3 regions of the Bradyrhizobium sp. T-12 genome follow, and region 1 is predicted to be linked to each of the others. Evidence: riboswitches for the same ligand, from Rfam matches in the RefSeq annotation. Region 1 holds a riboswitch; each other region holds the start of a gene.
The links. Region 1 has a riboswitch for cobalamin ahead of AC0WRY_RS16435 (TonB-dependent receptor). Riboswitches for the same ligand answer to the same signal wherever they lie in the genome.

Region 1 (10,658 bases):
GCGAGCTTCTGCCCCGCAGGATCGGCAATGCGATCGCGCGCCGCGCTTGCGTCCTCGGTCTTGCCCTTGCGCGCGAGGTCGATTGCGTCCTTCAGCGCGGCGAGGTCGCCGGTCAGCGGCGGCGACGCCGGTTTGCTGGACGGCTCGTCGCTGCTCTTCGACTTGCGCTTGGCCTCGGCATGCTTGCCATTTGCTTGCTTGACATGCCGCGCCTTGCCGCTAGCTGCATGACGCGACTTGCCGGCTTTGGCCTCATGAGACTTCTTCGGCGCGGACGATTTGTGACTGCTCTTCGCCGCGAGCTCGGTCGGAAGGAGGGCCAATGCGGCCACGGCAACGACACACGCGAGCGAGCGTAGGCACTGGTTCATTCCATGGTCCCCCTGCGAAACCATTACAAACCAAGGTCCGCGACGACATGCGGCTTGAGAATCAAAGACGACGGCAAACGATGCCACGGCATCGTTTCGCATCCTTCACGCTGTCGCAACAATGCGGCAAAATACGGATTGGAACCGGGGAACTTGGGAAGGGACAGTCCCTTTAACCTTTGTTAACGCATTGGGCTCGCGCGCCGCTTGCCGACGGCTCACCGCGTCATGGATGCGCAGATGCGCGTGTTCCCTGGACCAAATCCGGTGTATTGAGTTCCCGGTTCCGTCCTTTCACCCTTTGCCCCCTGCACCTATGCCGATTTTCAACCAGTCGATCCGGCGCAAGATCGTCGGCATCGCCCTCGGATTGATCGTCCTGATGCTGGTCACCTCGGTCCTGTCGATGGTGATGTCGAGCCAGGTCGGCGTCCTCCTGGACGAGCTGACCAACCGCTACATCCCCGCCTACAGCCATCTCGCCCGCGCCAACATCCGTTCTCTGGAGCGGGCGCTGGCGCTGCGGCAAATGGTGATGACCCGAATGGGATCCTCGTCGGACGAGGAGGCCTATGCGGCGCGGCTTCGCGACTTCCAGGCATTGGACCGCAAGTTCGAGGAGGAGGCCGAGACCGCGCGCAAGCTCATCAACGCGATCATCGACGATCCCAGAACCTATTCCGACAATGCCGCGCTGGCGCGGCTCGACGTTCGGATCGAGAGTGCCGTCGCCGAGCTGCGGCGCGATCTGGACGAGGGCAATGCCAGACTGGTCAAGCAGGTCGACGCCAAGGACATGCCCGCGGCCCGCGGCACGCTGGAGCATCTCGATATCTTGCGCGATGCGTTCAACCGCAAGATCGACGCGATCCGCGCCGACATGCTGGCGCAGGTGTTCTTCTCGACGTCGCAGGTGATCAGCCGCCAGCATCAGGCGATCGTCGTTTCGGGCGTCGTGACCTTGCTCGCCGCGATCGTCGGCTTGGTCTTTGCGCTTCTGGTGTCCAGCGGCATCACGCGACCGGTGCGGCTGCTGCTCGCCGGCGCCCGCGAGGTCGAGGCCGGCCGCTTCGACAAGACCATCACCGTCTCAACCCAGGACGAGATCGGCGAGCTCGCCGCGGCCTTCAACCGCATGACCGAGCAGCTCCGCCACAACGAGCGGATCCGCGAGACCTTTGGCCGCTACATCGATCCCAAGGTGGTGCAGGGGCTGATCGACCGGCCGGAGGTCGCGATCGACGGCGAGCGCCGGGTCATGACCATCATGTTCTGCGACATGAGCGGCTTCACCTCGATGAGCGAAGGCATGACGCCGCGCGGCCTCGTCAGGGTGATGAACCACTATTTCACGGTGATGTCCGCGCCCATCCGAAGCAATCGCGGCGTCATCGACAAATATATCGGCGACGCCATCATGTCCTATTGGGGCCCGCCCTTCATCGAGGAGGGCGAGCAGGCGCTGCTTGCCGGCACCGCGGCCATCGAGATGGCCGACCAGGTGCCCGCGCTGCAGCGCCAGCTGCCGGACCTGCTCGGCATTCGCGCCATGCCCGCGCCGTGCGATTTGCGGATCGGCATCGCCACCGGCGAGGTGCTGACCGGCAGCATCGGCTCGGAGCTGATGATGAGCTTCACGGTGATGGGCGATGCCGTGAACCTGGCCTCGCGGCTGGAAGCCGTCAACAAGGTCTACGGCACCCGCATCCTGATCTCGCAGGCCACCGCCGAGGCGATCGGATCGCAGCTCGAGCTGCGCGAAATCGATCGCCTGGCAGTCGCCGGCCAGACCGCGCCGCAGACGATCTTCGAGGTGATGGCGAGGGCTGGCGCGCTCACGGATGCGCAATTTGGCTTGCGCACACACTATGCCGAGGCGCTCGCCGCCTATCGCGCCCGGCGCTTCGACGCGGCGCGCGCGGCCTTTGGCGCGGCGCTCGAAGCCGTCCCCGGCGACGGCCCCTCGCGCACGATGCTCGGCCGCATCGCGCAGTTCGAGGCGAGCCCGCCGGACCAGGGATGGGACGGCGCCTGGCGCCTCGACAGCAAATAGGCTGCCGCGCCGGAAAAATTGTTTCTACGGGATAACGATGTTCGCCGTGACCTATTTCCCGGGCTTAGGTTGGATGTCCTTGAGGCGTTTGATGGGGACACGCCGATGCCAGAACTTCAGGACAGGCTGGAACGGTTCGAGACGCTCACCGCCGAATGCGAGCTGATCGCCAAGCTCGCCACCGACAGCACCAAGCGCGAGTTCTATCTGAAGCTTTCGGAGCAGTACCGTCAGCTGGCGCTGGACATGCGGCAGGCGATCGCGACCAAGGCGGCGGAAACTCAGGCGGCGGCCTGAGGCCGGCTGCAATCCGTTCTTAACGTTTGGCGCGCATCCTGATGGCATGCGGGCGTCGCTGATCGGCGGTGCCCGTGTTGGGAAGGCCGGGGTTCGCTGCAATGCAGCGTGCGCCGTGAACGTCGTTTTGCCATGCCTCACAGGGCAATCCCATGCGCCTCGTTGCCGTGATCATCATCGCGCTCATGACGGCGGCCTGCGACCAGGAGCAGGACATCACCGGCTCGACGCCGGTCTGTCCCTTGCGGAACTACAGCTACAACCCCCGCGACATGAACCAGTGCGTCAATGCCTGTAAATCATGCGATCGCGGCACGACTGTCACCTGCACGACCTCCTGCAGCCTCAAGGGCGCGCGCTGAGCGCATCGCCTGCTGCCTTGCAGGGATCGCAACCGCGCCATCCCCGGCCGCCATCGTCCCCGCCATCTCGACCTGATAGGGTCGGTTGAGCAGGGGGACATCGGATGAAATTCGCAAGCTTCGAAATCAACAGCGCGGCGTCATGGGGTCTGGTGGAGGGCGACACCGTGGCCGATCTCGGCGCGGTGCTGCGCGATCGCTATCCAGATCTCAAATCGGCGATCGCCGCGGGCGTTCTGTCCGAGGTCGCCGCCGCGGCAGCCCGGGCGAGGCGCCATCCGCTGGCCAGCATCGCCTTCCTGCCTGTGATCCCGAACCCCGACAAGATCCTCTGCATCGGGCTCAACTATGAGAATCACCGCAAGGAGACCGGGCGTACCGAGGTCGAGAATCCCACCGTGTTCGGCCGCTTCGCCAACAGCCAGACCGGGCATCTCACCGACATCATCCGCCCGAAGGTCTCGACCCAGCTCGACTTCGAGGGCGAGCTCGCCGTCGTGATCGGCAAGGCCGGCCGCTACATCCCCCGCGCCGAGGCGTTCGGCCATGTGGCCGGCTATGCCTGCTACAACGAGGGCAGCGTCCGCGACTACCAGCGCCATACCCATCAGTTCACGCCGGGCAAGAACTTTCCCGCCACCGGCGCCTTCGGTCCGTTCCTGGTGACGCCCGACGAGGTCGGCGAGGTCGGGCCGCTGCGGCTGCAGACCCGGCTCAACGGCGAGGTGGTGCAGGACACCACCATCGATCAGATGATCTTCGATATCCCGCGCCAGATCGAATATTGCTCGCAGTTCACCCGGCTCGAGCCCGGCGACGTCATCGCCACCGGCACGCCGGGCGGCGTCGGCTCGCGGCGCACCCCGCCGCTCTGGATGAAGGCGGGCGATGTCCTCGAGGTCGAGATCGACAAGGTCGGCCTCCTTCGCAATGCCGTCGCCGACGAGGTCTAACGGAACCGGCGGTGCTAGGGCACCGGAACGATTCACGTGGGTTAGCCATTGAAGACGCGGGTAGGACGCGGAGTCCGATGGAATGGGTATGCTCGATCCCGGCCGATTTCTGGTGTCGTGCTCGCATTGCGATGCCTGGCCGATGGCGGCCAACGTGAAGCGGTCGAGCTGGTCGGCGTCGCCGCATGAGGTTCGCTTTGTCTGCACGCGCTGCCGCCGCGAGGAGACTGCGATCGTCTCGGCCTCCGGCGAATTGACCCCGATCAAGCGCGTCGATGTTCCGCCTCGCGATGTCGCTGCCGCCTGGGCCCAGGCCCAGCGTTTGCGAGGGCGGACTTGAGCCGCAGTTGCTACACCGACTGCCGATTGACTCTCCGGCGGAACGGCACGTAGATGATCGCGACGGTTCTCCTCATGGAGATCAAAAGGGAATGTGGTGCGGGGCGTCCCAACGCCGGGATTTGTCTCAACGCCACGGCTGCCCCCGCAACTGTAAGCGGTGAATCTTTCGTCCTGTGCCACTGGGAATCTCGGTCCTGGGAAGGCGACGCAAGGTAACGACCCGCGAGCCAGGAGACCTGCCGTCAGCCGTGGTCACACGCGAGGATGTCGGTCGGGGAGTACAGACATTGGCTTCACCGGAGCAGCCCATTGCTCTGCCGTGAAACCTCGTTCGCTGTGACGTGCCACCGACGTCATACCGAGGTTACAACATTGTCCCGTCTCGCTTCTGCTGCCCGGCGCCTCAGCGTAGGCCTGTTCGCATCGGTCTCGCTCCATTCGCTCGGTCTCTCCGCGGCCTTCGCCCAGCATGCTGTCGCCGAGCAGTTACCGCCGGTCGAGGTGAGCAAGCCCGACGATCAGAACCGCACGCGGGCCAGGGCGATCGGTGAGGGTGAGGCGACGAGGCCGCGGCGAGCCGCGAATGTCGCGCCGGCAGGCAATGGAACCGGCTCATCCGGCCCGGGCTCCGGGGCTGTCGCCGGTGACGGCGGCATCGTCGGAGCAGCCACGACCGTCATCACGGCCGCGGATATCGCGCATGCGCCGTCGCAGACGCTTGCCGAGATCATCGCCACGCAGACCCCGGGAGCCCAGATCACGACGTTCTATGGCGGGCAGATCGGCGCCAAGACCAGCGTGGACCTGCGGGGCTTCGGCGCCTTTGCCACCGCCAACACGCTGGTGCTGGTCAACGGCCGGCGGCTCAACGACGTCGACATGGCGCAGGTGGACCTTTCCACCATCCCGCTCAATTCCATCGAGCGTATCGAGATCACGCGCGGCAATTCCGGCGCGGTGCTCTATGGCGACAACGCGGTCGGTGGCGTGATCAACATCGTCACCAAGACCGGAAGCGGCGGACCGCCCGTGACCGCGCGCATCGAGGCCGGCTTCGGCTCGTTCAACACCAGGCTCGGCAATGTCTCGACCTCGCTCAATTCGGGGCCGTGGTCGACCTCGTTCTACGGCAATGCCGTCAGCACCGACGGCTATCGCGACAACAATCGCTATTCCCAGCAGAATGGCGTCGGCAATCTCAATTACACGACGCCGGGCCTCACGGCGTTTCTCACCGTCACCGGCGACAATCAGGAGCTGCGCCTGCCGGGCGGCCGCACCGTCGATCCCTCCATCGGCCTCGACGAGCTCAAGACCAGCCGGCGAGGCACGAGCACGCCGTTCAACTACGCCAACCAGCAGGGCATTAGCGCGACAGCCGGCTTCGCCAAGACCCTGGTCAACGGCGTCGATCTTATCGTCGACGGCGGTGTGCGCGACAAGAAGCAGCAGAGCGCGTTCTTCTCCAGCCCGGCGCCGGTTCCTGCCTTCTTCACCTCGACTTATGTCGATTCCAACCTGACGACGTGGTCGATCACGCCGCGGCTCAGTGTGAAGAGCCTGTTGCTCGGCATGCCGTCGCAGTTGCTGACCGGCATCGACTACTACGATGCGAGCTTCCGGCAGGACCGCGGCGCCGGGCAGGGGCTCGCCGCCTGGCACAATTACGACCTCAGGCAGCGGACGGTCGCCGGCTATTTCCAGCACACATTGGGAGTCGCGGCCACGACCGACATCTCCTACGGCGCGCGGGTGCAGAACGTCAGGCTTGCGGCACGCGACAATTTCGACGCGGCGGCGCCGTTCAACGCCGACATCGGCGCGTCGTCGCTGACCAGCGAGGAGACCCAATATGCGCTGCATCTCGGAGCCGAGCATCGCCTCAATGACATGGTCTCGCTGTTCGGCCGCGCCGCGCGCGCCTTCCGCACGCCTGACGTCGACGAGCGGCTGTCCTCGGGGCCGTCCTTCGATCCTCTGACCTTCGCCGCGATCCCGCAAACGTTCCAGCTCAAGACCCAGACCTCGCAGGACATCGAGGGCGGCCTGCGCATCAAGGGCGGCGGACTGCAGCTGCAGAGCAGCCTCTATCTGATGGACCTCACCAACGAGGTCCATTTCAACCCGGTCCTGTTCTACAACACCAACCTCGATCCGACCCGCCGCTACGGCTCGGAGACCAGCCTGTCCTACCGCGTCAACGACGCCCTGCTGCTGCGCTCCGGCATGGCCTATACCCGCGCGGTCTTCCGCGAAGGCGTTTGGGCCGGCAACGACGTGCCGCTGGTGTCGCGCTATACGGCAAGCGCCGGCGTCACCTGGAACATCTGGCAGAACTATCTGGTGCTCGATGCCACCGCGCGGTTCTGGAGCGAGCGGCGCATGGACAACGACCAGGCGGGCACGCAGAAGCCGATTCCGGCCAACGGCACGATCGATCTCAAGCTCAGCGGCCAGGTTGAGCGCTACTTTTGGTCGCTCAGCGTCAACAACGTGCTGAACGCGCTCTACTACGACTACGCCATCGCCAGCACCTTCACCGACGGCCGCTTCAGTGCCTATCCGCTGCCCGGCCGCTCCTATCTGCTCAAGGCCGGCGCGACGTTCTGATCAAGGCTTACACCTCGCTACGGCTGTCGCTCACCCTCAGATGAACTGGTATTCCTCAACAAGGAGATCATCCATGGCCCTCAGCATCCTGCCGTCTCACGGCGACGGCTTCCGCCTTCACCCGGTCGCGCCGCGCCTTGCGCCGATGTTCTGCCTTGCGCTGCTGACGGCATCATGCGCGCTCGCAAGCTTCGCTTTCGCCTGCGTCACGCCGTTTGCGGCCTTCGCCGTCGTTGCGGCGGCGATGCTGCCGCTGCGCCCGGCGCTGCTCGTCGTCACCGGCGCCTGGCTGGTGAACCAGACCATCGGCTTCGGCGCGCTGCACTATCCCGTTGACGCCGGTACCATCGCCTGGGGCTTTGTCATCGGCGCGGCTGCGCTGCTGGCGACGGCGATCTCGTCGATGGTGCCCGGCCTGCTGCCCCGGGGGCGCACGCCGCTGGTGCTCGCGATCATGCTCGTCACGGCCTATGCAGTTTACGAGCTCGCGCTGCTCGCCGCGACGCCGTTCCTGGGCGGCGAGGGCGCCTTCACCGTCGCCATCGTGACGCGCATCGCCCTGACCTGCGCCGTCTGGCTCGCTGGACTCGTTGCGGTATGCGAGATCGTCCGCCTGGTCGATCCGTTCAGACACAAGGGCGCAATGTCGGCCTGAGCGACGCCATCGTAGATCGTAGCCCGGGGAGCGTAGCGATACCCGGGACAGTGCTGGTGGAATCCCGGATGTCGCTCCGCTCATCCGGGCTACGCGGCCGTGCCCTGTGTCGGCCTCTGTCAACCCCTCGCCGCGAAAATATTCCACTTTACCGAAATTCGGTTTTGGCGCATATGTCGCCCATCCCGGCTCACCAGGAGGGGCGATCTCGAGGTCGTCTTGATCGCGAGCCGGGTTTGCGGTGGACGCGGCAGCGTCGGCATGAGAGGTGCGGGCAGGGCGGGTAGTCCCTGTGAGCCCGCGGCCGCGTGCAGACGAACGGCGCTGCTAGGCTTCGTCTCGCCTGTAAGTTTTCAGCTCCGTCGACAGGGCTGGAAATACTGCGGCGACATGGCGGGCCGTGCGTACGGCAAAACCGTGTGGTCCTGGCCGTCGTTGCTACGGTCAAGCCGGATCGAAGATGCGCGCGAGCCCAACCGGGTGGGCGGCATCATCCAATTCGAACGGCGAGGGAGGCCAAAGGAAAGTTCGGCTCCCGGGAGAGCGCGGCATAAGCCGTCCGACCATCGCGCAGGGAAGGCCGAGTGATCGGCACCACCTGTATGCTGCTGTGCGGTTTTCTGCGTGCGCGTGCAATTCGCGCAGCGGACCGCGGGTGCGATGTCAGCACCCGGCCTTCCCTGCGCCCTCTTGGATTTGAGGGACGAGAGATGAAGCAAAGCTCGGGCGAATTCAGCCGCGAGGCTGAGAAGCTGTGTCTGCTGCCACACAATAAGTGTCATCGCCCGGCTTGACCGGGCGATCCAGTACTCCGAGACGGCAGTGACTGAACCGATAAGCCGCAGCGTACTGGATTCCCCGCTTTCGCGGGGAATGACAGCGTCACTTGGAGAAGCAACTTGCCGCCTCATCCTCCGTCATTGCGAGCGCAGCGAAGCAATCCAGAATCCATCCAGGGAGAGACTCTGGATTGCAGATGCGAAGCAGCGTCCGGTCGACGGTGCGCTGCTGAGCCAGGACGCATCTCACCGCGACCTCCGGTGCAGTTTCTAGGTCCGGCGACACCAGTCTGTGGCAGAGGGGCCGACTCACGTACTTGCACCTCATCTCGAACCGGAGCGGCGTGCGCCCCTCGCATAGTGAAATCAAAGGTTGTGAGCTGCCGTCTGCGAGATGGTATTACAGTAAGCGAACCCGTGTCTTCCCGGTAACGATTGTGCTGTCGATGCAACACTCGGTTCCGATTTAACCTTCATCACTCGTGGTTCGCCTCACCGCCGCTTTTTGGCCACACCCAAACATGAATAAAATCGCTCTAATGTTCTAAGGGCAGCGGCGGTCCTCGAAGGCGACGAGAAAATCCCAAGGTCGATTCAAATCTTGGCTCTGATTTTTCGCCTCTGAAAGGGTTCACCGGGGAAACTGGTTTGCGATGGGCGCCAAGATTGACAAGCAGAGGCTGCCAAGCCGTCACGTGACGGAAGGCCCTGCGCGCGCGCCCCATCGGTCCTATTTCTACGCCATGGGTCTGACCACCGAGCAGATCCACCAGCCCTTCGTCGGCGTCGCCTCCTGCTGGAACGAGGCCGCTCCCTGCAACATCGCGCTGATGCGTCAGGCCCAGGCGGTGAAGAAGGGCGTGGCGTCGGCCGGCGGCACCCCGCGCGAATTCTGCACCATCACCGTGACCGACGGCATCGCCATGGGCCATGACGGTATGCGCTCCTCGCTGCCGTCGCGCGAATGCATCGCCGATTCCGTCGAGCTCACCGTTCGCGGCCACGCCTATGATGCCCTGGTCGGGCTCGCCGGCTGCGACAAGTCGCTGCCGGGCATGATGATGGCGATGGTCCGTCTCAACGTGCCCTCGATCTTCATCTATGGCGGCTCGATCCTGCCCGGCACATTCCGCGGGCAGCAGGTCACCGTGCAGGACATGTTCGAGGCGGTCGGCAAGCACTCGGTCGGCGCGATGTCGGACGAGGACCTCGACGAGATCGAGCGCGTGGCGTGCCCCTCGGCGGGCGCCTGCGGCGCGCAGTTCACCGCCAACACCATGGCGACCGTCTCCGAGGCGATCGGCTTGGCACTGCCTTACTCGGCCGGTGCGCCTGCACCGTATGAGATCCGCGACGCCTTCTGCATGACCGCCGGCGAGAAGGTCATGGACCTGATCGCTCAGAACATCCGGCCGCGCGACATCGTTACCCGCAAGGCCCTGGAGAACGCCGCCGCCGTGGTCGCGGCCTCCGGCGGCTCGACCAATGCTGCGCTGCACCTACCGGCGATCGCGCATGAGTGCGGCATCAAGTTTGACTTATTCGACGTCGCCGAAATCTTCAAAAAGACACCATATGTCGCGGATTTGAAGCCGGGTGGCCGTTATGTCGCCAAAGACATGTTTGAAGTAGGTGGCATACCGCTTCTGATGAAGACGCTGCTCGACAACGGCTTCCTGCACGGTGATTGCCTTACCGTCACGGGCCGCACGATCGCTGAAAACCTCAAGAGCGTGAAGTGGAATCCGCACCAGGACGTGGTGCACCCGGCAGACAAGCCCATCACCGTGACAGGCGGTGTGGTCGGCCTGAAGGGCAATTTGGCGCCAGAAGGTGCGATCGTGAAAGTCGCGGGAATGTCCAACCTCAAGTTTACCGGTCCGGCCAGGTGCTTCGACCGCGAGGAGGATGCTTTCGAGGCGGTCCAGCAGCGCACCTACCGCGAAGGCGAAGTCATCGTGATCCGCTACGAGGGGCCGAAGGGCGGCCCCGGCATGCGGGAAATGCTCCAGACCACCGCGGCGCTGACCGGCCAGGGCATGGGCGGCAAGATCGCGCTCATCACCGACGGCCGCTTCTCCGGCGCCACCCGCGGCTTCTGCATCGGCCATGTCGGGCCGGAAGCTGCCATTGGCGGCCCGATCGGGCTGCTCGAGGACGGTGACATCATCGAGATCGATGCGGTCAATGGGACCCTTAACGTTAAATTGAGCGACGCCGAGCTCGCCCAGCGCAA
Region 2 (10,658 bases), 770 kb from region 1:
CTCGGCCAGTGCGGATACGAGATCGAGCGGCACCTCGCGTTCGAGCCAGTCGGTTCCGCGCCGCGAGCGATGCTTCGCGATGCGCGCCTCCATCTCGGTATCGAGCGCTTCGGCCGTCGCGACATAGACCGGCTGGCCGGCAAAGGTGCGCGTGCGCATTTCCGCGCGCTTGCTCTTGCCCGATCGGGCTCCGCCCGTGATCAAGATGACGGCCATGAAACTCTCCTCGAGGGCCTGACTAACCATCAATCGCCGCCAAAGACAAAGCCGAAATCAGATGCGGAGGGGGTTGCGCTTGGCCCTCGCTTTGCGCAACAGGGGCGGGACAGGAGGCGAGATTGGGCTTTGCGGGCGCGATGGTGGTGGCGATGGCGGTGGATGCCCTCCTGGGCTGGCCGTCATGGCTGTTCGCGTGGATCGGTCATCCCGTGACCTGGCTGGGTCGGCTGATCGGCGCCATCGATCGCAGCTGGAATCGCGCCTCCGATCCGCCGGCGCTCCGCCGCGCGGCCGGTATCGCCGGAGCGCTCTTGGTGATCGCAGCCGCCGTTGCGATCGGTTGGATGATTCAGGTCTTGCTGCCCGCGGGTTGGATCCAGATCGTGCTGGTCGGTGTCCTGGCCTGGCCCCTGGCCGCGCTGCGCTCGTTGCACGATCACGTCGCGGCGGTTGCGGCTCCGTTGCTGGCCGGGGACATTGCGTCCGCGCGCGAGGCGGTTTCGCGTATCGTCGGTCGCGATCCCGCGGCGCTCGATGAGGCCGGGATCGCGCGTGCGGCGATCGAGAGCCTTGCAGAGAACGCGTCCGACGGCATCGTGGCGCCGGTGTTCTGGGGCGCGCTGTTCGGATTGCCCGGCATTTTGGGCTACAAGGCGATCAACACGCTGGACTCCATGATCGGCCATCGCAGCGAGCGCCACGAAGCCTTCGGTTGGGCCGCCGCGCGCATCGACGATGTCGTCAACTTCATCCCGGCGCGCCTGACCGGATTCCTGTTCGTGCTGCTGGCGCCGCGACGATCCGAAGCGCTGGCGTGCATGACGCGGGATGCGCGCCGTCACCGCTCGCCCAATGCGGGCTGGCCGGAAGCGGCCATGGCCGGCGCACTCGGTGTACGGCTCAGCGGCCCCCGCATCTATCACGGCAGCATCACGAACGAGCCCTGGCTCAATGAAGGCGCGCGCGATCCGCTGGCCGCGGATATCGGCGAGGGACTAACGGTTTATCGCCGCGCCATGTTGCTGCTAGCCGGTGTGCTTGCGATCCTGGCCTTCGCGTGAAAGAACGGGGCATGCGCGAGCACGGTGGAAATCTCGATCTGGCCCAGCAGCGTTTTGGCGGACGCGCTGAGGACTGGATCGACCTGTCGACCGGGATCAACCGGCTGCCTTATCCCGTGGGCGAGGTGACGGCGCGCGCGTGGACGGCGCTGCCATCGCGAGCCGAAACCGACGCTCTGCATCAGGCTGCGCGGCACGCCTACCGCACGCGCGCGCCGATCGTCGCACTGGGCGGCGCGCAGGCCGCCATTCAATTGCTGCCGCAACTCGGGCCGCCCGGCCGCGCGGGCATCTTGGCTCCGACCTATAATGAGTATGCGGGCGTGCTGTCGGCCGCGGGCTGGGACGTGCAGGAGGTCGGCGAGCTCGGCGCGCTTGAAGACGCAGACCTCGCCATCGTCGTCAATCCCAACAATCCCGACGGCCGGAATCATGCGCCAAAGGATCTGCTCGCGCTTCTGCCGGGCGTCGGCCGTCTCGTGATCGACGAGAGCTTTGCCGATGCTGTTCCGGCATTGTCGCTCGCGAGCGAAGCGGATCGGCCTGGACTGCTGGTCCTGCGCTCCTTCGGAAAGTTTTATGGTCTTGCCGGCCTGCGGCTGGGTTTCGCACTTGGTAGTGCGGCTGATGTGGCCAAGCTCGCGGCGGCTTCGGGGCCATGGCCGGTCTCGGGTGCAGCGATCGCCATCGGTTGTCGCGCGCTGCACGACGATGCCTGGGCCGAGGCCACGACCGCGCGGCTTGCGCGCGATTGCGTTCGTCTCGACGAGATGGCGCGTGCGCAGGGATGGCGGCTCGTCGGCGGCGCGTCGCTGTTTCGTCTCTACGAAACGCCGGATGCGCTTGCCGCGCAGGAGCAGCTGGCACATCGCCATATCTGGTCGCGCGTGTTCACGCACAATCCGACATGGCTGAGGCTCGGCCTTCCCGGCAGCGAAAGCGAATGGTCGCGGCTCGGAGAGGCGCTAGCGTGCTAGCGCGAGCAGGCCTTCGACGTCGAGATGCTTTTCGATGTGATCGGCCAACGCCTCGAGCGCGCTCTCGACTCGGGCCGCATACGGCTCGTTACCGGCGGGAATGTCGAGCTTTGCCAGGTACGCCTTGCGGAAATCATCCGAGGTGAACAGGCCGTGCAGATAGCTGCCCTGCACGCGGCCGTCGCGCGAGATCGCGCCTTCCGGCTCGTCGTTCAGCTTCGCGAAGGGACGTGCGCGATCCGGTCCGTCGGTGCGGCCGATGTGGATTTCATAAGCTTCGATCGGCTGCTCCGTGGCGGCATGCACCGCCGCGACACGCGTCAGCGTCTTCTGCGGGCTCATCACCGTCTCCACATCCAGCAGCCCGAGCCCCGGCGTGTCGCCCGCGGGCCCTTCGATGCCGTCGGGATCGGCGACGCGGCGCCCGAGCATCTGGTAGCCGCCGCAGAGGCCGAGCACGTGGCCGCCCCGGCGATGATGCGCGAGCAGGTCGATGTCCCAGCCCTGCGCGCGCAGGAAGGCGAGATCGCCGCGAGTGGATTTTGAGCCGGGGATGATGACGAGCCTGACGTCGCCGGGGATTGCTTCGCCGGGGCGCACCATCACGAGATCGACTGAAGGCTCGAGCTTGAGCGGATCGAGATCGTCGAAATTGGCGATCCGCGACAGCGCGAGGCACGCGATCTTGCACTGGCCCGGCTTGCGCGCGTCGCTCAGCCCCAGCGCGTCCTCGGCCGGCAGCTCGCCGGCGCGGGCAAACCAGGGCAGCACGCCGAAACCGCGCCAGGCGGTTTTTTCTTCGATCAGCCGGTAGCCGTCGTCGAACAGCGTGGGATCGCCGCGGAACTTGTTGATGACAAAACCTTGGATCATCGCGGCATCGTCAGGATCGATCACCGTCTTGATGCCGACGAGCTGGGCGATGACGCCGCCGCGATCGATGTCGCCAATCAGTACGACGGGCACGTCGGCCTTGCGCGCAAAGCCCATATTGGCGATGTCGGCCTTGCGCAGATTCACTTCGGCCGGGCTGCCGGCGCCTTCGACCAGCACCAGATCGGCGCGCGCCTTCAGCCGCTCGAAGCTCTCCAGCACCGCGCCCATTAGCGAGGGCTTCATGGCCGCATAGTCGCGCGCGCGCGCCGTCGCGATGCGCTTGCCATGCACGATGACCTGCGCGCCGACATCGGTCTCGGGCTTGAGCAGCACCGGATTCATGTCGGTGTGCGGTTCGACGCCGGCGGCGAGCGCCTGCAACGCCTGCGCGCGGCCGATCTCGCCGCCATCGACGGTGACGGCCGCGTTGTTCGACATGTTCTGCGGCTTGAAGGGGAGCACACGCAAGCCCCGCCGCGTGAAGGCGCGCGCGAGACCGGCGACGATGAGCGACTTGCCCACGTCCGAGCCGGCCCCCTGAATCATCAGCGCCCGTGCCATCGACTTCAGAACTCGACGCCGGCCTGCGCCTTGATGCCGGAGCGGAAGGGGTGCTTGACCAGCGTCATCTCGGTGACGAGATCGGCGATCTCGATCAGCTCGTCCTTGGCGTTGCGCCCGGTGAGCACGACGTGAGTCATCGGCGGCTTCGAGGTCGTCAGGAACTCCACCACCTCGGCGATGTCGAGATAGTCGTAGCGCAGCGCGATGTTGATCTCGTCGAGCACGACCATGCGCAGGCTCTCGTCAAGGATCAGCTCCTTGGCCTTCTCCCAGCCGGCGCGCGCGGCGGCGATGTCGCGGGCGCGGTCCTGTGTCTCCCAGGTGAAGCCTTCGCCCATCGCGTGGAACTGACAGAGCTCGCCGAAATGGCCGGTGAGCAGGCGCCGCTCGCCGGTGTCCCAGGCACCCTTGATGAACTGCACGACGGCGCAGGGGAAGCCGTGAGCGACGCAGCGCACGATCATGCCGAAAGCCGAGGAGGACTTGCCCTTGCCGGCGCCGGTGTGCACGATGATGAGGCCCTTTTCGCCGCTCTTGGTCGCCATGATCTTGCCGCGGGCGGCCTTCTTCTTCGCCATTTTCTGGGCGTGCCTGATGTCGGTGTCCTCGGTTGTTTGGGTATCCGGTTCAGGCGTCATGGGTCCCGGTCCTTCGGCTTGACAAGAGGCGGCCACCGGCAAATGGTGGCCCGGCGTTGGTTCCTGTCCTATGACAGGCGAAGAGGGAATGCGATAGGGTCCGAATCGGCAAGATTAGGGTCCAAAATGCAGCCGCCCCCGCGACCGTGACCGGAGAGATGCCCGAAGCCACTGATTCCCACGGGAATCGGGAAGGCGGGGATCGAAGGGCAAAACCCTGCTCCGCAAGCCGGGAGACCTGCCAGCGCGACGAGTTTTGGACCGGCGGACGGGGTGTTCCGCGACGGGGAAACGGGCCTTCTGAAGAATGGTCCGTGTGCCTCATCGCCTCCCGCTGATATCTGGAAGAGGCGATGACCGTCACACTTCATGTCTGCATCACCTGCCGTGCCGGCGAGACGCTCGGCGAGGGCGAGACGACGCCCGGCAAGCGCCTGCATGGTGCGATCCTCGAGGCTGGCGTGCCTGACGGCGTCAATGTGGTTCCCGTCGAATGCCTCTCTGCATGCAGCCAGGGCTGCTCGGTCGCGCTCAGCGCGCCCGGCCGCTGGTCCTATGTCTATGGCCGCCTGTCGGATGCGAATGCGCAGGACGTGGTCGCGGGCGCGGCGGCCTACGCGGCCGCGCCCGATGGCCTCGTGCCCTGGCGCAGCCGGCCCGAAATCTTCCGCAAGCAGTCGCTTGCCCGCATTCCCCCTGTTGCCGTCGTGCCGGAGGCCGCCGAATGAGCTCGCTCGCAAAAGTCCCTGTGACGGTGGTCACCGGTTTCCTCGGCTCCGGCAAGACGACGCTGATCCAGCATCTGCTCGCGAATCCCAATGGCAAGAAGCTCGCGGTGCTCGTCAACGAGTTCGGCAGCGAGGGCGTCGACGGCGAGATCCTGAAGTCCTGCGCCGACGCCAATTGCCCCGAAGAGAACATCGTCGAGCTCGCCAATGGCTGCATCTGCTGCACCGTCGCCGATGATTTCATTCCGACCATGGAGCAGCTCTTGGCGCGCCCCGTGCGGCCCGATCACATCCTGATCGAGACCTCGGGCCTGGCGTTGCCGAAGCCACTCTTGAAGGCGTTCGACTGGCCCGAGATCCGCTCGCGCATCACGGTCGACGGCGTGATCGCGCTGGCCGATGCCGAGGCCGTCGCGGCCGGCCGCTTCGCGCCCGATCCTGATGCGGTCGAAGCGCAGCGCGCGGCGGACGAAAATCTCGACCACGAGACGCCGTTGTCGGAAGTGTTCGAGGACCAGATCGCCTGCGCCGACATCGTGCTGCTGACCAAGGCCGACCTTGCGGGCGCCGCCGGGATCGAAGCCGCCAGGGCTGTGATCACCGCCGAGATGCCGCGCCGCGTGCCGATGCTGCCCGTCACTGACGGCGCGATCGACGCCCGCTTGATCCTCGGCCTCGGCGCTGCCGCCGAGAACGATCTCGCCGCACGTCCCTCGCATCACGACGGCGAGGAGGAGCACGAGCACGATGATTTTGCCTCCGTCGTGATCGATCTCCCTGAGGTCGCCGACATCGACGCGCTGGTCGCCTCGGTGCAGAAGCTGGCGCGCGAGCAGAATGTGCTGCGCGCCAAGGGCTATATCGCGGTGGCGGGCAAGCCGATGCGCCTGTTGCTGCAGGCGGTCGGCGAGCGCGTGCGCCACCAGTTCGACAAGCCCTGGGGCGCAGATCTCCGGCAATCAAAGCTCGTCGTGATCGGCGAGCATGGCGATATCGACGAGGCCGCGATCAGGTTGGGATTAGGTATCTGATGCACGTCGTCTTCCGCGAGAGCCGCGGTCTCGAGGAGACCGCGACGCCAAGAGACATCGGCCAGGACCCGGCCGATCTCGTGGTGCTCTCGTATTCGGATTCCGACCTTGCTGCCTTCGCAGCCGGCTGGCGCCGTGGCCGGGGCAGCCTGCCGTCGCTGCGGCTCGCCAACCTCGCCGAGCTGCGTCATCCGCTGTCGGTCGACACCTATGTCGAGCGCACCTTGTCGCAGGCGCGCGGCATTCTGGTGCGGCTGATCGGCGGCGAATCCTATTGGCCATACGGCCTCGCCGCCCTTCAGCAACTGGCGAAGGATCGCGGCATCGTGCTCGCCGTGCTGCCGGCCGATGGCCGCGACGACGTCAGGCTTGATGCCTATTCGACCTTGCCGGTCTCGACGCTGCGCCGCCTCAAGGTGCTCTGCGATACCGGCGGCCCGGTCGCGGCGCAGGCGGCGATCGCGCAACTGGCACTGGCCTCGGGACTTTATGCCGGGCCTGTTGTCGGCGACATGACCGTGCCCGAGATGGGATTCTACGATCCCGCGCGCGGTGTCATTGCTGCGCCGGCGGGCGGCGAGGGGAAGCCCCTCGCGCTGGTGACCTTCTATCGCTCCTATCTCACGGCCGCCGACACCGGCCCGGTCGATGCGCTGATCGCGGCGCTGCGCGAGAATGGTTTTGACGCGTTCGGCGCGTTCGTCACCTCGCTGAAGGCTCCGGGTGTCGCGGACTGGTTGCGCGCGTATCTTGCGACGAAGCCTCCGGCGGCGATCGTCAACGCAACGGCGTTCTCCGCCATCGGCGACGACGGCACGACGCCGTTCGACGCCGCATCGTGCCCCGTGTTCCAGGTCGCGCTGTCCACGGCGCGACGCGAGGACTGGGCGACCTCGTTGCGCGGCCTGTCGCCCGGCGATCTCGCGATGCATGTGGTGCTGCCCGAGGTCGACGGCCGGCTGTTCGCGGGCGTGGTGAGCTTCAAATCCGCCGCCGACCGTGATCCGGATTTGCAGTTCTCGCATCTGGCGCACAGGCCCGATGACGAGCGCGTGAAAGCCGTCGCCACGCGCGTTGCGGCGTGGCGGCGCCTCGCGGAAAGGACAACCGCCGAGAAGCGGCTGGCGATCGTGCTCTCGAACTATCCGGGGCGGCCGCATCAGATCGCGCACGCGGTCGGACTCGATGCGCTGGCTTCGGTCGAGGCCCTGATGTCCGATCTCGCCGAGGCTGGCTTTGATGTCGCGCCGGTTCGAGCTCTCGGTGAGACGCTGCTGACGCGAAATTTGACGTGGAGCGTTGCCGACTACCGCACGGCGCTCTCGGGCCTGCCGCAATCCTTGCAGGACGATCTCGCGCAGGCCTGGGGCGCGCCGGAGAACGATCCAGGCTGTCGCGATGGCGCATTCCATTTCGCCGCAATCCCACGCGGTCGGTCGGTCATCGCGGTCCAGCCGGAGCGTGGCGATGCCGCCGCGCGTGATACCGACTATCACGATCTCGCCCGCACGCCGCGCCATGCCTATGTCGCGTTCTATCTCTGGCTTCGGCAGCAGGGCTGTGATGCCGTCGTGCATATGGGCGCGCATGGCACGCTGGAATGGCTGCCTGGAAAATCCGTCGCGCTGTCGTCTGCGTGCTGGCCTGAGGCGCTGATCGGCGATCTCCCGATCATCTACCCCTTCATCGTCAACGATCCCGGCGAGGCTGCACAGGCCAAGCGGCGCATCGGTGCCGTCACCATCGGCCATCTCCCGCCGCCGCTGGAAACATCGGCCGTGCCGGAAGGTTTGCGCCGGCTCGAACGTCTTCTCGACGAATATTCGACCGCCGACGGTCTCGACCCCGCGCGCCGCCAGCGGCTGATCGCGGCGATCCGCGACGAGGCGCGTGCGGCGGGCCTCGAAGACGATCTCGGCCTCGATGCCTCGGCCGCGCCGGCCGAAGCCATTCCGCGGATCGATCGCTTCGTCTGCGATCTCAAGGAAAGTCAGTTCGGCGACGGTCTGCACGTGTTCGGCCGCGGCGCCTGTGGCGAGGCGGAGCGCGATGCGCTACGTGCCGCCCTTGCAGGGCAGCGTGTCGCGCCGGGGCCGTCGGGCTCGCCCTATCGCGGCCGCGCCGACGTGCTGCCGACCGGGCGCAATCTCTTTGCGGTCGACCCGCGCGCCGTGCCGACGCCGTCGGCGCATGCGCAGGGGATCAAACTCGCCGAGGAGCTGCTGCGGCGCCATTTGCAGGATCACGGCGACTGGCCGAAAGGCCTCGTCGTCGATCTCTGGGGCTCGGCGACGATGCGCACTGCGGGCGAGGAGTTTGCCATGGCGCTGCATCTGGCCGGGCTCGCGCCGCGCTGGGATCACGCCTCCGGCCGCGTCACCGGCTACGACATCATCGCGCCGGCCGAGCTCGGCCGCCCGCGCATCGATGTCACGTTGCGCGTCTCGGGCCTGTTCCGCGACGTCTTCTCCGGTCTCGCGCAATTGTTCGAGGCCGCTTCCGAAACGCTTGCAGGCCGCGACGATGAGGGCGAGGAAAATCCGTATCGCCATCGCACCTCGCGCGTGTTCGCGCCGCGGCCCGGACAATATGGCGTCGGCCTCTCGGCGGTCCCCGATGCCTTCACGCCGGAGACGCGGGATGCCGCGGGCGAAGCCTGGCTGTCGGCCTCGTCATGGGCGTTCTCGGCGGATGGCGAGATGCAGCATGACCGCGCCGGCATCGAGCAGCGCCTCGCGGCCGCCGACGCCTTTGTCCATGTTCAGGATCTGCCGGAAACCGACCTGCTGCTTGCCGCCGATTACGCCGCGCATGAAGCCGGGGTTGCGGCGGCAGCCGTGCATCTCGGCGCGGCAGCGCCATCGCTCTATCACCTCGACACGACGCGTCCCGAACAGCCGCACGCGCGCACGCTGACGGAAGAGATATCGCGCGTCGTCCGGGCGCGCGCCGCCAATCCGGCCTGGATCGCCGGCATGATGCGTCACGGCTTTCGCGGGGCCGCGGAGATCACCGCAACGCTGGAGCATATGGCCGCCTTCGCGCATCTTGCCGGCGCCGTGCCGCCGCATCTGTTCGATCTCTATTACGACGCGACGCTTGGCCATGACGACGTCCGTGCCTTCATGGCGCGCGAGAATCCTGCGGCGCTTGCCGCGATGGAAACCTGTTTTGCGCGCCTGCACGATGCGGCGCTGTGGCAAACGCGCCGCAACTCGATCGCGGCGGCGCTGCGGGAGGCATCATGAGCGCGTCTGCGGTCAAGGGCTGGTGTCCCGGCGCGCTGCGCCCGATGCTGTCGGGCGACGGGCTCGTGGTGCGGGTGCGGCCGTTCGGTGGGCGGCTTGAAGCGCCACAGATCATCGGGCTTGCCGAACTCGCCGGGCAACACGGCAACGGCCTGATCGATGTGACGAGCCGCGCCAATCTCCAGATCCGCGGCGTCAGCGAGCAAAGCCACCGGCCGCTGCTCGACGGCCTTTCGCAACTCGCGCTGCTCGACCCCGACGCCGAGATCGAAGCCCGACGCAATATTCTGGTGACTCCGTTCTGGAGCGGCGGTGACGAAACCCAGTCGCTCGCCGCTGGGCTGGAGGAGGCGCTGGCCGATCGCGGCCTCGCGCTTCCCACCAAGTTCGGCTTCGCCATCGATGACGGACGGTCGCGGGTGCTCGCCGGCGATTCCGCCGACATCCGCATCGAGCGCGATCGCGCGGGCCGCCTTCTGGTGCGGGCCGACGGCGCGCGGCTCGGCCGCTCCGTCGCGCGCGGCGAGGCCGTGAGCACGGCGCTGGCGCTCGCAAGCTGGTTCCTGGTCTCCGGCGGCGCGAAGGACGGGCGCGGCCGGATGGCAGCCCACATCGCCTCCGGCGCGGCGTTGCCGCCATCGCTGCGCGGCGAGACGGAGCCTGCGCCCGTGATGGCGGCGTCGCGGCCCGGGCACTATCCGCAAGGCGCGATGGTCGGCGTCGCGTTCGGGCAGCTGCTGCACACGACGCTGCATCAGTTCGCCGGTTGTGGCCATGCGCTACGCATGACGCCCTGGCGAATGGTGCTCAGCGAAGGCAAGCGCGAGATGCCGAGCGCGCCGGGCCTCATCACCGAGCCCTTTGATCCCGCGCTGCGCGTCATCGCCTGCAGCGGTGCGCCGCGCTGCCGCGAAGCCCATGCCGATACCCGCGCGCTGGCCGCGGCGCTCGCGCCGCGCATCGCCGCCGACGCGCGGCTGCACGTCTCCGGCTGCGGCAAGGGCTGCGCCCATTCCGGCACGGCCGCCGTCACGCTGGTTGCGACGCGCGCCGGCTTCGATCTCGTCCGCAACGGTTCGATCCGCGATGAGCCGGTCCTGCGCGGGTTGAACGGCGCCGACATCGTCAGCGATCCCTCGATCCTCGTCGGAGGGAACTGATGCCGCACATTTACGAGACCGATGGCGCGGCGATCTACCGGCAGTCCTTCGCCACCATTCGGACTGAGGCCGATCTTGCCCGCTTCACGCCGGCCGAGGAGCAGGTCGTGGTGCGGATGATCCACGCCGCCGGCATGGTCGGCCTGGAGGCCCATA
Region 3 (8,571 bases), 760 kb from region 1:
GGTGCTGAAGGACGCCGGCTGCGGCGAGCGCTTCGTCATCTTTGCGCGCGCGGTCAGCGCGGCCGACGAGAAGATCGTGACCGTGACGCTGAACGAAGCGGCGCCGGAGATGGCCGACATGCGCACGCTGGTGATCGTCGGCAATTCGCAGACGCGCCGTGTCGGCCGCTGGGTCTATGCACCGAGGCGGGTCGAATGACCGAGCCACTCCATCACCTCAGCGACGCTCTCGACCCGTCGGCGCTCGGGCAGCGTCGGCCGCGAGATCATGACCACGGGAAGGCCGAGCATGCGGGCCGCGTCGACCTTGGCACGCGCGCCGTCGCCGCCGGAATTGCGGGCGACGATCCACGCGATCTCGCGGGCGCGCAGCATCTCGAGCTCGCTGTGAAGCGTGAACGGCCCGCGCGACACGATCACGTCAGCGGCGAAGGGCAGGGCCGCCTCCTGCGGATCGACGAAGCGCAGCGTGTAGGCATGCTGCGGCTTCATCGCGAACGGCGTGATATGCTGGCGGCCGATGGCGAGGAACACGTTCGCGGGCGCCTCCGGCAGCGCGGCGGCGGCGGCACTGATATCTGCAACCTCGATCCAATTGTCGCCGGACATGCTGCCCCAGGGCGCGCGCTCCAGCGCGAGCAGCGATGTCCCGGTGTCCGCGCAAGCTTCGACCGCGTTGCGGCTCATCTCGGCTGCGAATGGATGCGTCGCGTCGATCACATGCGTGATGCGCTCGTCGCGGATGTAACCCGCAAGCCCGCTGACGCCGCCGAAACCGCCGATGCGGGTCGGCAGCGGCTGATCGGCCGGCACGTGAGTGCGACCGGCGTACGAATAGACGGCATCGATGCGCGCGCGCGCGACCTCGGCTGCGAGCGAGCTCGCATCGGCCGTCCCGCCCAGTATGAGGGCGCGCATCATGGCTGATCCCTGGCTGACCATCATCGGTATCGGCGAAGATGGCCTTGCCGGGCTGTCGGAAGCAAGCCGAAAGGCGCTTGCCGATGCCGAAACCGTCTTTGGCGGGGAACGGCACCTCGCGCTCGCCGGTGTGGGCAGTCGCGGCCGTGCGTGGCCAGTGCCATTCGATGCCGGTGTCGTGCTGAGCTGCCGCGATCGGCCGACGGCGGTGCTCGCCTCTGGCGATCCGTTCTGGCATGGCGCAGGCGCTGTTCTCGCCGAGAGACTCGGTAGCGACGAGTGGATCGCGCATCCGGGACCGTCGACGTTTTCGCTCGCGGCTGCGCGCTTAGGCTGGCGGCTGGAGACCACGATATGCATTGGCCTCCATGCCGCGCCGTTCGAGCGTCTCGTACCGCATCTGGCGCGAGACGCGCGCATCATCTGCCTGATGCGTGATGCAACGGCGGTTGATGCTCTCGCGAAATGGCTGACCGATCGCGGATGGGGTGCCTCGCTGATGTGGACACTCGAGGCGCTTGGCGGGCCACAGGAATATACCGACCAGCATCGCGTCGACCTCTTTGCCGAGGAGGTGACCTCAAATCTGGTCGCGGTGGCCTTGTGGGCGAGGGGCACGCAAGGCATTCCCCGCAGCTCAGGGTTACCGGACGATCTGTTCGCCCACGACGGCCAGATCACCAAGCGCCCTGTGCGCGCGCTCGCGCTCTCGGCGCTGGCGCCGCGTCCGGGCGAAGGGCTGTGGGATATCGGCGCGGGATCGGGGTCGATCTCGGTCGAGTGGGCACTGTGCGGCGGGACGGCAACCGCCATCGAGGCGCGTGAGGATCGCGTCGCGAACATCAGCAAGAATGCAGCCGCGTTCGGGCTGGCGCACCGGATCAGCGTCGTCACGGGGAAAGCGCCCGAAGCGCTCGCTACACTGGAAGCGCCGGATGCGGTCTTCATTGGTGGCGGCCTCGATCGTGCGATGTTCGATGCCGTCTGGTCGCGCCTCGCGCCTGGAACGCGGCTCGTTGCACATTCGATCACGTTGGAAACCGAAGCGCTGCTCGGCGAGCTAGAGCAGGGCCATGGCGGTCAGCTGATGCGGGTCGAGATCGCGCATTCCGCGCCGCTCGGCCGCTATCGTTCCTGGGAAGCTGCACGGCCGGTGGTGCAGTGGAGTGTGACCCGATGAAAGTGGCTGGCTTCGGGTTCAGGAGAGATGTCACGCTGGCCTCGCTGCGCGATGCGCTGCGGGCGGCGGGCGGTCCCGAAGGTCTCGCAGCGATGGCGACTGTCAGCGACAAGGCCGACGCGGAGCCGCTAAAGCAGCTCGCGCGTGAGTGCGGTGTGCCGATCAAGGCTGTTCCGGCTGAGATGCTGGCCGGGATCGCAACGCCAAGCCAGTCGGATCTCGTGATGGAGAAGTTCAGGACCGGATCGGTCGCAGAAGCCGCGGCGCTCGCGGCGGCTGGCCCTCGCGCGCGGCTGATTGCGACGCGGGCGGTCTCGCAGGATCGCACCGCAACCGCCGCAATCGCGGAAGGAGACGGCGCATGACGGTGCATTTCATCGGCGCCGGGCCGGGCGCGCCAGATCTGCTGACCCTGCGCGGCCGCGACCTGATCGCGGCCTGTCCGGTCTGTCTCTATGCGGGCTCACTGATCCCTGACGGCGTGCTTGCGCATTGCCCTCCCGGCGCGCGCATCGTCAACACCGCGCCTTTGTCGCTCGATGAGATCATCGCGGAGATCGCCACGGCGCATGCCGAGGGCAAGGATGTCGCACGGCTGCATTCCGGCGATCTCTCGATCTGGTCGGCGATGGGCGAGCAACTCCGCCGCCTGCGCGCGCTGGGCATTCCCTTTTCGGTCACGCCGGGCGTGCCGTCCTTCTCCGCCGCTGCGGCAGCGCTCGAGGCTGAGCTGACCCTACCGGGGCTTGCCCAGACGGTCGTCCTGACGCGCACGCCGGGCCGCGCCAGTGCAATGCCTGACGGCGAGAAGCTGGCCGCGTTCGCCGCGACCGGCGCGGTGCTCGCGATTCATCTGTCGATTCACCTGCTCGACCAAGTCGTCGCCGAGCTCACGCCGCATTACGGCGAAAATTGTCCGGTCGCGATCGTCTGGCGCGCAAGCTGGCCGGACCAGCGTATCGTGCGCGCGACGCTCGGCACGCTCGATGCAGCAGTCGGCGCGGAGATGGAGCGTACTGCGCTGATCCTGGCCGGCAAGACGCTTGGCGCTACGGATTTTGACGAGAGCCGCCTCTACGCCGCCGACTACGACCGTCGCTACCGACCTGTCGGCGCCGAGCCTCGCTTTCCGGAGGCGTCGTGATGGCGGTGGGCCTTGTCATCTCCGCACCGGCCTCCGGAGTCGGCAAGACCACGCTGACGCTGGCGCTCGCACGCGCCTGGCGCCATCGCGGCCTGAACGTGCAGTGCTTCAAGAGTGGCCCCGACTACATCGATCCCGCCTTCCACGCGGCCGCGACGGGCCGCGCCTCCGTCAATGTCGATAGCTGGGCGATGGACCGCGGCACGATCGCCCATCTCGCCAGCCGCGGCGCGGATGCCGATATCGTGCTCGCCGAGGGCTCGATGGGCCTGTTCGACGGCGTCGCCGCGCGCGGCGTCTGCGGCACCGGTGCTACCGCCGACATCGCGGAGATGCTGGGCTGGCCGGTGCTGCTGGTGATCGACCCCTCTGGACAGGCGCAGACAGCGGCGGCGATCGCCGCAGGCCTGCGCGATTACCGCGCCGGCGTGCGCCTCGCGGGCGTCGTGCTCAATCGTGTCGCCAGCCCACGCCATGAAGACCTGGTGCGGCGTGCGCTCAAAGATGCCGGCATCGCCGTGTTCGGCGCGCTGCCGCGCCATGCCGAGATCAGCCTGCCGAAGCGGCATCTCGGCCTGGTGCAGGCCGAAGAGCAGGCCGAGATCGGCAAGCTGATCGACGAGGCCGCGCGCTTCGTCGCCGAGCATGTCGATCTCGCTGCCGTGTTGCGCTCCGCAGCCGGCTGGTCGCCGCAGCCGGCCGCAAATGGCCTGACCGTGGTGCCGCCCGGCCAGCGCATTGCGTTGGCGCGTGATGCCGCGTTCTCCTTCGTCTATCCCCATATGCTGGAAGCCTGGCGCGCGGCGGGCGCCGAGATCCTGCCGTTCTCGCCGCTGGCCGATGAAACGCCTGACGCGAGCGCCGATGTGTGCTGGCTGCCCGGCGGCTATCCCGAGCTTCATGCCGGCAGGATCGCGTCCAATGCGCGTTTTCGCGAGGGCCTGCGCGCCTTCGCCGAAACGCGACCCGTGCATGGCGAATGCGGGGGCTATATGGTGCTGGGAGCCGCTTTGACCGACGCGGACGGGATCCGCCATGAGATGACAGACCTGCTTGGCCTCGAGACCAGCTTTGCCAAACGCCGCATGCATCTGGGCTATCGCCTCGCGACGCTCGCCGCGCCGATGCCGGGATATCGCGCCGGGGCGCGCCTGCGCGGCCACGAGTTTCACTATTCGACCATTCTCGCCCAGCCTGACACGCCGCTCGCGGTCGTGCATGATGCGACGGGTGCAGTCATCGCCGAAACCGGCTCGCGGCGCGGCCGTGTCAGCGGCACGTTCTTTCATCTGATCGCGGAGGATCGGTGAGCGGATTCGTCTCCTTCATCTCCGCCGGACCCGGCGACCCCGAATTGCTCACGCTCAAGGGCGCCGCGCGGCTGCGCGAGGCCGACGTCGTGCTCTATGACGATCTCGCCTCGGGCGCGATCCTCGATCTTGCCCGGCCCGAAGCCAATCTCGTCTCGGTCGGTAAGCGGGCAGGGCGGCCCTCGACCAAGCAGCATCACGTCAACCGCCTGCTGGTCGACTATGCCGTAACGGGCGCGCGCGTGGTGCGGCTGAAGTCCGGCGATGCCGGGATATTCGGCCGCCTCGAGGAGGAGATCGAGACGCTGCGCGAAGCCGGCATCGGCTATGAGATCGTCCCCGGCGTCACCTCGGCTTGCGCCGCCGCGGCTCAGGCCGGCATTCCCCTGACAAGGCGCCACACCTCGCGCCGGGTGCAGTTCATCACCGGCGCGGACGTCACCGGCGAGCTGCCGCCGAACCTGAATTGGGCGGCGCTGGCCGACCCTGAAGCGACGACCGTGGTCTATATGGGCCGGCGCACCTTTCCGGCGCTTGCCGCAAAATTGATCGCGCATGGGCTTGCCGCGGATACGCCGGCGCTGGTCGCCGAATCCCTCGGCCGTTCCGACGAGCGGCTGGTCCGCACCACCATTGCCGAGCTTGCCGAGCAGCTTGCCCGCGGCGGCGCGGCTTCCACCGCCGCCGTGATCCTGTTCGGCGCGCTGGCAGGGGATTATCCGTCGTGACGGCCGCGGCCGCCCTTCGCCTCTTGACGCAGGCGCGCCGAAAGGAGCACACAGGAGAGGCATGGTGCTCAACGCGGCGCAAAGCGCCGGAGCATAATCGGGAATGGGGATGGGCGGACCAAGTTGCGGCGCTCAAAACCCCAGCCGCCCCCGCGACTGTAAGCGGTGAGGGGCTCCGATCAGCCACTGGGCCGCAAGGCCCGGGAAGGCCGGAGAACCCAGTGAACCGCGAGCCAGGAGACCGGCCCTGCACGTTTTGAGGCCAAGGCCGTCGGGTGTGACGGCAGGAAGGATCTGAGCCATGCATATCGAACCCGGGATCGTGACGGGCGCCAAGCTCGTGTTGAGTTACGCAACCGGCATCGCCGCAGGCGGCGTTGCCCTGAAGCTCGCGGCCGAGACCGTACGCGAGCAGGGCATGACGTCGTTTGCCGCGCGCGCCTTGGCCACGACGGTCCTCGTCTTCGTCTTCTTCGAGATCCTGCCGCACTTCCCGGTCGGCGTCTCCGAGGTCCACTTCATTCTCGGCTCGACCTTGTTCCTGCTGTTCGGTGCGGCGCCCGCCGCCTTTGGCCTCGCGTTCGGCCTGCTGCTTCAGGGCGTGTTCTTCGAGCCGGCCGACATCCCGCAATACGGCATGAACGTCACGACGCTCCTGGTGCCGCTGTTCGCGATCCAGGCGATCGCCACACGGACCATCCCGCGCAACACCGCCTATGTCGATTTGAAGTATCGCCAGGCGCTGGCGCTGTCGACGACCTATCAGGCCGGCGTGATCGGCTGGGTGGCGTTCTGGGCGCTCTACGGCTCGGGCTTTGCGATGAGCAACCTCGCCAGCATCGCGACGTTCGCCGCCTCTTACGCGCTGGTCATCGTGATCGAGCCGCTGGCCGATCTGGCCGTGCTGGCGCTGGCGAAGTCGCTGCGCGGCGTCACCGCGCCGGGCTTCGTCACCCCGCGCCTGCACAACGCGGCCTAAAGAGACAAGGGGCGGCCGTCATGGCCGCCCCCCCGGCGCCCGCGATGCTCACGCTTTCCCTGATCGGCATCGGTTGCGGCGATCCTGGCCAGCTCACGCGCGCCGCCATTGAAGCCATCAACGCCGCCGATCTCGTCCTGATCCCGCGCAAGGGAACGGCGAAGTCCGATCTCGCCGATCTCAGGCGGACGATCTGCGCGGATGTTCTGACCAATCAAACGACGCGTATTGCCGAGTTCGATCTTCCCGTGCGCGACACAGAGGAAGCGGATTACCGCAAGGGCGTGGACGACTGGCACGATGCGGTTGCCGCGACCTGGCAGCACGCGGTCGCAGATCATCTCAAGGGTGAGGGCAAGGTTGCGCTGCTGATCTGGGGCGATCCCTCGCTGTATGATTCCTCGCTGCGCATTGCGCGGCGGCTCGATCCCTTGCCCAAAATCGAAGTCGTACCCGGCATCACCGCGATCCAGGCGCTGTGCGCGGCCCATGCGCTGCCCCTCAACGACATCGGCGAGCCATTTCTGGTCACGACGGGACGGCGCCTGCGCGAAGGCGGCTGGCCGCAAGGCGTCGACACCGTGGTGGTGATGCTCGACGGCGGCACGGCGTTCCAGTCGCTCGATCCTGATAGCCTCCACATTTACTGGGGCGCCTATCTCGGCATGCAAGATCAGATCATCCTATCCGGCGCGCTCGCCGAAATCGGCCCGCGCATCGTGGCCGTGCGGCAGGAGGCGCGCGCGCGCCACGGCTGGATCATGGACAGCTACATTCTCAAGCGGACGCGTTAAGCGAGGCAGCATGCTCCCCGACTGGGTCACCGACAAATGCCCCGAAATCTCCGCGGTCCATCGCGACGCGGCGATCGCGCGTCAGGCGCAACTGACGAAGCCGACCGGCGCGCTCGGCCGGCTCGAGCAGCTCGCGATCGAGCTCGCGGGCTTGCAGGCCACCGAGCAGCCGCGCGCGGCGCGCGTGCCGATCATCGTCTTCGCCGGCGACCACGGCATCGTCGCGCAGGGCGTGTCGGCCTATCCGCAAGCGGTGACCATCGCGATGATGGCGAATTTTGCCGCGGGCGGTGCCGCGATCTCGGTGCTGGCGCGCGAGCTTGGCTCCAGCCTGGAAGTGGTCGACGCCGGCACGCTTGCGCAGGAGGAGATGACGGGAATCGTCACCGACAAGCCGCGCCGTGGCACGCGCGATTTCAGCGTCGAAGCCGCGCTCACACCTGCGGAACTGGCGTTCGCCTTCGAGGCGGGCCGGCGCGCCGTGGAGCGCGTGGCGGCCAATCCGCCCGATCTCCTGATCTTCGGCGAGATGGGGATCGGCAACACCACCACATCGGCGGCGATTGCCGCGAGCCTGCTCGGCATCAGCGCCGAGGAGATCGCAGGCAGCGGGACCGGCGTCGATGCCGCCGGCCGGGCGCACAAGGCGCGGGTGATCGACGCTGCGATTGCGCATCATGGCGTTGCGGGAGCGTCGCCCGAAAAAATCCTGTGCGCCGTCGGCGGTCTCGAAATCGCGGCGATCTCGGGCGCGATCATCGCGGCCGCGCAGCGCCGCATTCCCGTATTGATCGACGGCTTCATCGTGTCGGTCGCAGCGCTCGCAGCAGTGCGGCTGAACCCGTCCTGTCAGCCGTTCCTGCTGCCGTCGCATCAATCGGCCGAGCAGGGGCACCGGCTGGTGCTGCGCGCGCTGAACGTGCAGCCGCTGATCAGCCTCGATCTCAGGCTCGGCGAGGGATCGGGCGCCGCCATCGCGCTACCCTTGGTGCGCAGCGCTTGTGCACTTCACAACGGCATGGCGACCTTTGCCGAAGCCAATGTGCCGGACAGGCCTAGCTGACCCGCTGATTGACCGAGACGACGCGCCATCCGGTCGCGAGGCGATCGATCCGGGTCAGCGACAGCGGCTCGATCACGAAGCGCAAGGCGGCTTGCGGCGTGAGATCCAGCGCGATGCACAGCGCGGCGCGGATGGTGCCGGAATGCACAACGAGCGTGGCCGGTCCGGTCCCGATCCGCGACAGGCCTAGCCGGACACGCGTGACCTGATCCGCAAAGCTTTCGCCGCCCGGTGGCCGCCCGCCGGCCGGATCATTCCAGAACTGGGCGTAAGTCTCGTCGCCGGTCGCAGCGAGCGCGTCGTGCCGATGGCCGGTCCAGTCGCCGAAATCCTGCTCGCGGAATTCGCTGACCAGCTCCGGTTCGAGACCCAGCGCGCGCGCCGTCTCGACCGTACGCCGCGACGGGCTGGCATAGCTGGCGGCATTCCGCGGCAGATGGCGCTGCAGCGCC

Region 2: linked by a shared signal. The riboswitch ahead of AC0WRY_RS12730 (DUF1636 family protein) and the one ahead of AC0WRY_RS16435 (TonB-dependent receptor) in region 1 are both predicted to bind cobalamin.
Region 3: linked by a shared signal. The riboswitch ahead of AC0WRY_RS12795 (energy-coupling factor ABC transporter permease) and the one ahead of AC0WRY_RS16435 (TonB-dependent receptor) in region 1 are both predicted to bind cobalamin.

What each region holds. Positions count from the first base shown of each region.
Region 1 is NZ_CM177756.1:3,499,449-3,510,106, forward strand. Features, by position in the region: gene AC0WRY_RS16405 (lytic transglycosylase domain-containing protein) at 1-371, opposite strand, end outside; gene AC0WRY_RS16410 (adenylate/guanylate cyclase domain-containing protein) at 688-2,424, shown strand; gene AC0WRY_RS16415 (hypothetical protein) at 2,530-2,721, shown strand; gene AC0WRY_RS16420 (hypothetical protein) at 2,874-3,083, shown strand; gene AC0WRY_RS16425 (fumarylacetoacetate hydrolase family protein) at 3,188-4,036, shown strand; gene AC0WRY_RS16430 (hypothetical protein) at 4,119-4,376, shown strand; cobalamin riboswitch at 4,423-4,636, shown strand; gene AC0WRY_RS16435 (TonB-dependent receptor) at 4,751-6,988, shown strand; gene AC0WRY_RS16440 (hypothetical protein) at 7,062-7,643, shown strand; gene ilvD (dihydroxy-acid dehydratase) at 9,076-10,658, shown strand, end outside.
Region 2 is NZ_CM177756.1:2,726,482-2,737,139, forward strand. Features, by position in the region: gene cobU (bifunctional adenosylcobinamide kinase/adenosylcobinamide-phosphate guanylyltransferase) at 1-216, opposite strand, end outside; gene cbiB (adenosylcobinamide-phosphate synthase CbiB) at 339-1,280, shown strand; gene cobD (threonine-phosphate decarboxylase CobD) at 1,292-2,257, shown strand; gene AC0WRY_RS12720 (cobyric acid synthase) at 2,246-3,694, opposite strand; gene cobO (cob(I)yrinic acid a,c-diamide adenosyltransferase) at 3,700-4,335, opposite strand; cobalamin riboswitch at 4,376-4,595, shown strand; gene AC0WRY_RS12730 (DUF1636 family protein) at 4,689-5,063, shown strand; gene cobW (cobalamin biosynthesis protein CobW) at 5,060-6,094, shown strand; gene cobN (cobaltochelatase subunit CobN) at 6,094-9,342, shown strand; gene cobG (precorrin-3B synthase) at 9,339-10,502, shown strand; gene AC0WRY_RS12750 (precorrin-8X methylmutase) at 10,502-10,658, shown strand, end outside.
Region 3 is NZ_CM177756.1:2,738,879-2,747,449, forward strand. Features, by position in the region: gene cobJ (precorrin-3B C(17)-methyltransferase) at 1-199, shown strand, start outside; gene AC0WRY_RS12765 (cobalt-precorrin-6A reductase) at 175-921, opposite strand; gene cbiE (precorrin-6y C5,15-methyltransferase (decarboxylating) subunit CbiE) at 920-2,101, shown strand; gene AC0WRY_RS12775 (cobalamin biosynthesis protein) at 2,098-2,466, shown strand; gene cobM (precorrin-4 C(11)-methyltransferase) at 2,463-3,245, shown strand; gene AC0WRY_RS12785 (cobyrinic acid a,c-diamide synthase CobB) at 3,245-4,555, shown strand; gene cobA (uroporphyrinogen-III C-methyltransferase) at 4,552-5,283, shown strand; cobalamin riboswitch at 5,329-5,547, shown strand; gene AC0WRY_RS12795 (energy-coupling factor ABC transporter permease) at 5,585-6,262, shown strand; gene cobF (precorrin-6A synthase (deacetylating)) at 6,307-7,056, shown strand; gene cobT (nicotinate-nucleotide--dimethylbenzimidazole phosphoribosyltransferase) at 7,067-8,119, shown strand; gene AC0WRY_RS12810 (histidine phosphatase family protein) at 8,112-8,571, opposite strand, start outside.